DNA from 3 places in the Ensifer sp. PDNC004 genome. Region 1 is predicted to be linked to each of the others. Evidence: predicted binding sites of a transcription regulator. Region 1 holds the regulator's gene; each other region holds the start of a gene.

What was found. Region 1 encodes LexA, which represses DNA repair genes until DNA is damaged. Its sites were predicted from a motif close to TGTTCNNNNTGTGTTCNG; they were not measured.
Region 2: parE (DNA topoisomerase IV subunit B) is a predicted target of LexA. The motif match lies at 889-906, and genes of this name have one in related genera.
Region 3: JVX98_RS32375 (ImuA family protein) is a predicted target of LexA. The motif match lies at 1,049-1,066, and genes of this name have one in related genera.

The regions. Positions count from the first base shown of each region.
Region 1 is NZ_CP070353.1:981,622-983,812, reverse strand. Features, by position in the region: gene JVX98_RS12705 (hypothetical protein) at 334-666, shown strand; gene lexA (transcriptional repressor LexA) at 757-1,479, opposite strand; gene JVX98_RS12695 (hypothetical protein) at 1,717-2,013, opposite strand.
Region 2 is NZ_CP070353.1:1,335,616-1,337,806, forward strand. Features, by position in the region: gene JVX98_RS14685 (alpha/beta hydrolase) at 1-813, opposite strand, end outside; gene parE (DNA topoisomerase IV subunit B) at 1,026-2,191, shown strand, end outside.
Region 3 is NZ_CP070353.1:3,137,844-3,140,034, forward strand. Features, by position in the region: gene JVX98_RS23445 (CoA ester lyase) at 1-45, shown strand, start outside; gene JVX98_RS23450 (DUF1737 domain-containing protein) at 42-248, shown strand; gene JVX98_RS23455 (metallopeptidase family protein) at 484-918, opposite strand; gene JVX98_RS32375 (ImuA family protein) at 1,088-2,041, shown strand; gene JVX98_RS23460 (DNA polymerase Y family protein) at 1,956-2,191, shown strand, end outside.

The DNA of each region.
Region 1 (2,191 bases):
AAAGTGTGGCAGGGTGTGGCAGCCGCCTTTGAATTTTCAATGAAAATATTTCAGCCAAGTGTGGCAGCGCGCTCGCGCAAGCCATTGATATTTCGCATTTCTACTGTTCCGGGCGAGGCCTCCAATATTTTCACCTCGTTTAAGTTGGTTTGACGTTCTGCCCTAGGGCAGCGCGGGTCGTTTCGCGACCCCACGTCCGCGCAAGCCACGTCTCCTATGCCTCCGTCGGATCTTATCGCTTCGGTGAAATCGGTAGAGGGGGAGCGATGACTCCGCTGAGATCAGCCGCATCGGTAGCGTCCGTCAACATTAAGAACGGAGGCAATGGCATCAATGAAAAAGAGACTGATCCTGACGGCGTTGGCGTGTTTTGCGGCGACCGCTATTGAGGCGCACGCTGACGACCTGGTTTTCCAGCTGAAGAACAACACCAGCGTGGTACTGACGAACTTTTATACGTCGCCGGTCGGCGTCAATGAGTGGGAAGACGATGTTTTCGGTCGGCAGGTCCTGAACCCCGGCGAGAGCATGGAGATCACCATTGCCGACGGGCGGGACGTCTGCAAATACGACATGCGATTCGAATTCGAGGAGGGCTCGGCCCTCGATACGACCGAGGACACGCAGGATCTCTGCGAGCTCGGCGAATATACGATCCACGAATAGGCGATCTGGATTTCAGGTCACCCGAAATGGAAAGAGCCTCGCCAATTTCCTTGGCGAGGCTCTTTTTTGATTCGGTGTTCTGCCTGGAATTCAATGGTAGCGGCGGATCAGCCCGACGAGCTTGCCCTGGATCTTCACGCGATCTGGTCCGAAGATGCGCGTCTCGTAGGCGGGGTTGGCGGCTTCGAGCGCAATCGACGCGCCCTTGCGACGAAAGCGCTTCAGCGTCGCTTCCTCGTCGTCCACGAGCGCCACGATGATGTCGCCGGGATTGGCCGAGTTGCCGTTGCGGATGATCACCGTGTCGCCGTCGAAGATGCCGGCCTCGATCATCGAATCGCCCTTCACTTCAAGGGCGTAATGTTCGCCGCTGCCGATCATGTCGAGCGGCACGGTGATGTCATGGGTGTTGTTCTGGATCGCCGAGATCGGAACGCCTGCAGCGATGCGCCCCATCACCGGGACGGAAACGGACGTACTTTCGGCAACCGGGGCGGGCTTCGGCGCAGCAGGAGCGGCCGCCGGCGGCTTTCCAAGGCTGCCTTCGATCACGCTCGGCGAGAAGCCCCTGCGCGGCTGCTGCTGGCCGGCGGCGTAGGCTTCCGGAAGCTTGATGACTTCGAGCGCGCGCGCCCGGTTCGGCAGCCGGCGAATGAAGCCGCGTTCTTCGAGCGCGGTGATCAAACGGTGGATGCCGGACTTCGACGCCAGGTCGAGCGCATCCTTCATTTCATCGAATGACGGCGGTACGCCCGACTCCTTCATGCGTTCGTGAATGAACAGAAGCAATTCCTGTTGCTTGCGGGTCAGCATGGCACGTCGCTCCAGAGGCGTGAAACAAATCAAGAACAGACACTATCTGTTCCATATGTGTTCCGCAAGTGCCTAAAATTTCGTGAATTCAGGCGATTGGCCGCTTCTGCGGGTGCCGATCGGTCACTTTTGCGGGAGCAGGGCGCTTATCGGCGACGGTTGCGTGCCAAAATCGCGCCGGATGACGCCAGTCGCGCAGCTGATTCGAGCGAATCACGGGGCTCTATGAGGAGAGATTTAGGTCGCTTGCGAGGTCGAGCAGGCGTCCTCGAACTCCTTCACCGTCTCTGCGCTGTTGTCTTCCGGCAGCACCGCGTCGGCGGCGTCGGTCGCGACGGGTGTGTCGCCGTCATAAACGAAGGACTGGATGTAGAACGCCAGTGCGCCCTTCCACACGTTGCGTCCATCGATCTGATGGCACGGCACGGCCCGTTCGAAATCGGTCTGGAGTTCATCCACCGTCGCGGCGCTGAGCTTGACGTCAGGCATATTGGGCGATGCGACTATCGAAGCGAGAAGCAGGGCGGCAAGCACGGGAATTGTCCACTTGATGAAGGGGTGGCACTACAGGGTGGGTAACGATGTGAACCGTGCTTTCGTTCCGAAGTCCAGCAAGCATGGCGATCACTCTGCCGTGTTCAACAGCTCTTTGCCTGCAGGCTGTGTCTGATTTGCGCCAGCCGCTCCACCTCGAGTTCATCTTGACCGTTCC
Region 2 (2,191 bases), 350 kb from region 1:
CTTGAGCGCGCGATAGAGCGCCTTCTGGCCTTCGGCCGGATAGACGCTGTCGCGGCTGCCATGGCTGAAGAACATTGGCAGCTTCGCCTTGTAGGCAGCGCTTTTCGTGAAGTCCGGATCACTGACGCCGCCCATCACGATCATACCGGCGAGTGCTGCGACGGCGGAGGCGTCGCGCGAGACACCCCAGCAGATGAAACTTCCCATCGAGGCGCAGGCGAGCACCACCGGACGGCCGCCGGAGCGTTCGGACGCGTATAGCACCAGGCCGGCGATATCGGCGGCCCCTGCCGTATCGAAGGACCGGACGCTCGGGGCGTAATACACGCCGCCATTGGCAACGGCGAGGTTCTTCAGCCGATTGAAGTTTCCTCCGAAGGAAAAGTCATTGGCACCCAGCCGGCGGTCGCCGCCGCGCCCGTGGATGAAGATGACCGAAAACCCGGCGCCGCGATCGGGGCCGACACGGGTCACGTCCAGCCCGCGGCCGCCGATATCGAGCGTTTCGTTGACCTGCTCGCTCTTGACGCCAAGCGACACATAGGCGCGCTTCACCCGGCGCTCCGGGATTTCGTCGCGCTCGTTGATGTCCCGCAGTTCCTGGTAATCGACTGTCAGGTCGTCGCCGCCATCCTCCTGGCCGAGCACTTTGGCATAGGAGAACAGTTCGTCCTTGTAGGGCTTGAGCGTCTGAGCCTCTGCCGGCGAAGCGGCAATTGCCAGGGCCACGGCGAACAGGCAGGCGCGAAACGGAAAAACAACTGTGGACACGGCCAAATGACGGGCTCCCTCTTTGGCCGCAAGCCTTGCCATTGGCCGCACCGCAAAGCAACACTTGGCCAGAAACACGGCCGTTCGTGCGATAAATCACCGGCGGCCGGCGCCAGAAATTCTCCTTTTGTTCGCGTATCCTGTGGGAGTCTGGCAGAATTCAGGTGATTCGACCGCCGGGGGATGGCGGCAAAGCCTGGGGCTTGCTAAGGCCTCTGGCATTCCCGAACGACAGGAACGATCCGAACGGCCCCATGGACGACAACAGCGACCTCTTCTCAATGCCCGAGCAACCGAAGCCCGTTCAGCCGAGCGCCAAGCCGGCCGTGGCTGCAGCCCCCATCGCGCGCGAAGAACCGCGCCCTGCCCCGAAGGGCAGCGACGGCAGCGATTACGATGCGTCGGCGATCGAGGTGCTCGAGGGCCTTGAGCCCGTCCGCCGTCGTCCGGGCATGTATATCGGCGGCACCGACGAGAAGGCGCTGCACCATCTCTTTGCCGAAGTCATCGACAACTCGATGGACGAAGCGGTCGCCGGCCATGCGAACTTCATCGAGGTCCATCTCGACGCCGAGGGGTTCCTGACGGTCACCGACAACGGCCGCGGCATCCCGGTCGAAAACCATCCGAAATTCCCCGGCAAGTCGACGCTCGAAGTCGTCATGACGGTGCTCCATGCCGGCGGCAAGTTCGACGGCAAGGCCTATGAGACCTCGGGCGGTCTGCACGGCGTCGGCGTTTCCGTCGTCAACGCGCTTTCCGACGCGCTCGAAGTCGAGGTCGCCCGCAATCGCAAGCTCTACCGCCAGCGCTTCTCCCGCGGCATTCCGCAGGGCGGGCTCGAGGAACTCGGCGACGTGCACAATCGCCGCGGCACGCGCGTCCGCTTCCATCCGGACCCGGACATTTTCGGACCGCACGCGCATTTCGAGCCCGGCCGGCTTTTCCGCATGGCTCGCTCGAAAGCCTACCTCTTCGGTGGCGTCGAGATCCGCTGGTCGTGCGATCCGTCATTGCTGCAGGAAGGCTCGGAGATCCCGGACAAGGCGGTCTTCCACTTCCCCGGCGGCCTGAAGGATTACCTGGCGGCGACGCTCGGCAAGGAATTCACCGTCACCCGCGAGATCTTCGCCGGCAAGTCGGAAAAAGCCAACGGTCACGGCTCGCTCGAATGGGCGGTCACCTGGTATGGCGGCGACCAGCAGGTTCATTCCTACTGCAACACCATTCCGACGCCTGAAGGCGGTACGCACGAGGCAGGGTTCCGCATCGCGCTGACCAAAGGCCTGAAGAACTACGCGGAGCTGAAGCAGAACAAGCGCGCGGCGCTCATCACCACCGATGACGTGATGATCTCGGCCGCCGGCATGCTGTCGGTGTTCATCCGCGAACCGGAGTTCGTCGGCCAGACCAAGGACAA
Region 3 (2,191 bases), 2.0 Mb from region 1:
GCCGCCAAGGCGGACCTCATCGAACAACGAAAGACAAGATCTTGAAACTCTACCGCTTCCTGACCGGTCCCGACGACGCCACCTTCTGCCACAAGGTGACGGCGGCGCTGAACCAGGGCTGGAGCCTGCACGGCTCGCCCACCTACGCCTTCAATGCCGATACGCAGCACATGCAGTGCGGTCAGGCGGTGGTCAAAGAGGTCGAGGGCAAGGATTACACCCCGGATATCAAGCTGTCGGAACAGTAGGCAGTTTAGCCCTCTCCTCGGGTTTAACCCGAGAACTAACCCTCTCCCCGATGGCAGGGAGTGGGGACGCGACGGACGCTTGGTCATCGCGAATAGTCGGCACGTGAAGCCCGTTTCTGGAATTGGGTATGAATGCGAGCGGGTGCCGCGCGTTTCCTTCGCCCCGCCTGCGGGGATGAGGTGCCTGCAGGCGGATGGGGCAGCCCTTACCGCACGATGATAGGCAAATGAAGCGTCAGCCGCCGACGTGCTCGACGCTGGCCTCGATCCGTTCCATGTCGTCGTCGGAAAGGCCGAAATGGTGGCCGATCTCGTGGATCAGAACGTGGGTGATGATGTCGCCGAGCGTCTCCTCGTTCTCCGCCCAGTAGTCGATGATCGGGCGGCGATAGAGGGTGATGCGGTTCGGAAACTGGCCGGTTTCCATGGTGAAGCGTTCGCTGATGCCGCTGCCTTCGAAGAGGCCGAGCAGGTCGAAAGGCGTTTCCAGCGCCATGTCCTCGAAAACGTCGTCGCTCGGGAAGTCGGCAACTTCGATGACAAGGTCGGTCGTCAGCTGGCGGAATTCCTGCGGCAGGTGGCCATAGGCCTCCAGCGCAAGCTGCTCGAAAGTGGTAAGCGTCGGTGCGTGGCGTTCCCGCCAATCATCGGTCTGGTCAATGCGGGCCATAGGCACTCCTTGTTGCCCTCCATATAGCGATTTTGCCTTTGTTTTTCGAGTGTTGAATTCCTTGACCACAGGGACAGGAATAAATTCTTAGAATTGGCTGTTGACTCATTTAGGAAGCTCTGGAATCTAATAGAACATAACATGAACATACTGATGGGAGTTGACCGTCATGGCCGACACAGCCGTGCAGCGGGAGACGGTACTTTCGCTCCGAGAAACCATAGCCAGGATCGAAAACCGTCGGCTTCCGGGCGTCGTGCGCACCGCCAAGGCGGCCGATCCCGGCGGCTTCCGTCAACGGGAAGAAGACGAACCAGGCCGCAAGTCGCTGGCGCTCGGCGTTCCCGATCTGGACGATCTTCTCGAAGGCGGTCTGCCGCTTGAAGGCATGACGGAAATCCGCAATGCCGAGACGCGCGATGCGGGTGCTGCCGCCGGTTTTGCCGCAGCACTTGGCGTGCTCTGCCAACGGGCGCGGCTTGAGAAGGGAGAGCCGGCCGCCCCCGTTCTCTGGATCAGCCAGTCGATGGCTTCCAACGAGGCGGGCATGCCCTATGGCCTGGGTCTGAAGGCCTTCGGTCTCGATGTCCGCGGCCTCGTCTTCAGCCTGCCGCGCACGATAAAGGACGCGCTCTGGATCGCCGAGGCTGCACTTTCCGTCCCGAGCTTCTGCGCCGTCATTCTCGAAATTCGCGGCAACCCGGCTGCCCTGGCACTCAGCGAGAGCCGGCGCCTGCATGTGCGCTCGCGCGCCGGCCACGTCCCCCTTCTGCTTTTGCGCCAATCCGGACACGAGGAGGCGAGCAGCGCCTTCTTCCGCTTCCTCGTCGAGCCGGCGCCGGCGCGCGAGCGACCGCTACCGGATGGATCGATGCTTCGCGGCAGCATCGGCCATCCCGTCTTTCACGTCATTGCCGAGAAGAGCAGGGCTCCTGCGCCGCTCGGCTTCTTCCTGGAGTGGAACCCCCATGACCGCCGCCTTTACCCCGTCGAGCCCCTATCAGCCGCTGCTGCGGCAGATCCACAACCAGCGCATTCTGTCGCTCGCCTTTCCGCATCTTCCGGCCGATCGGGTCGCGCGCAAGCGCTGGGGGAACTCGTGGCTTTCCCGCGGGCGTCCTGAGCATCCGCCCGTCGTCTTCGCCGACAAGGTGAAGAGCGCGATGCGTCTTGTCGCGCTCGATGGTTTTGCTGAAAGGCGTGGGTTTCACATCGGCCAGGGTGTCGCCGAAGCGCGGGCCATGTGTCCCGAGATCGACGTGCTGCCGGCCGA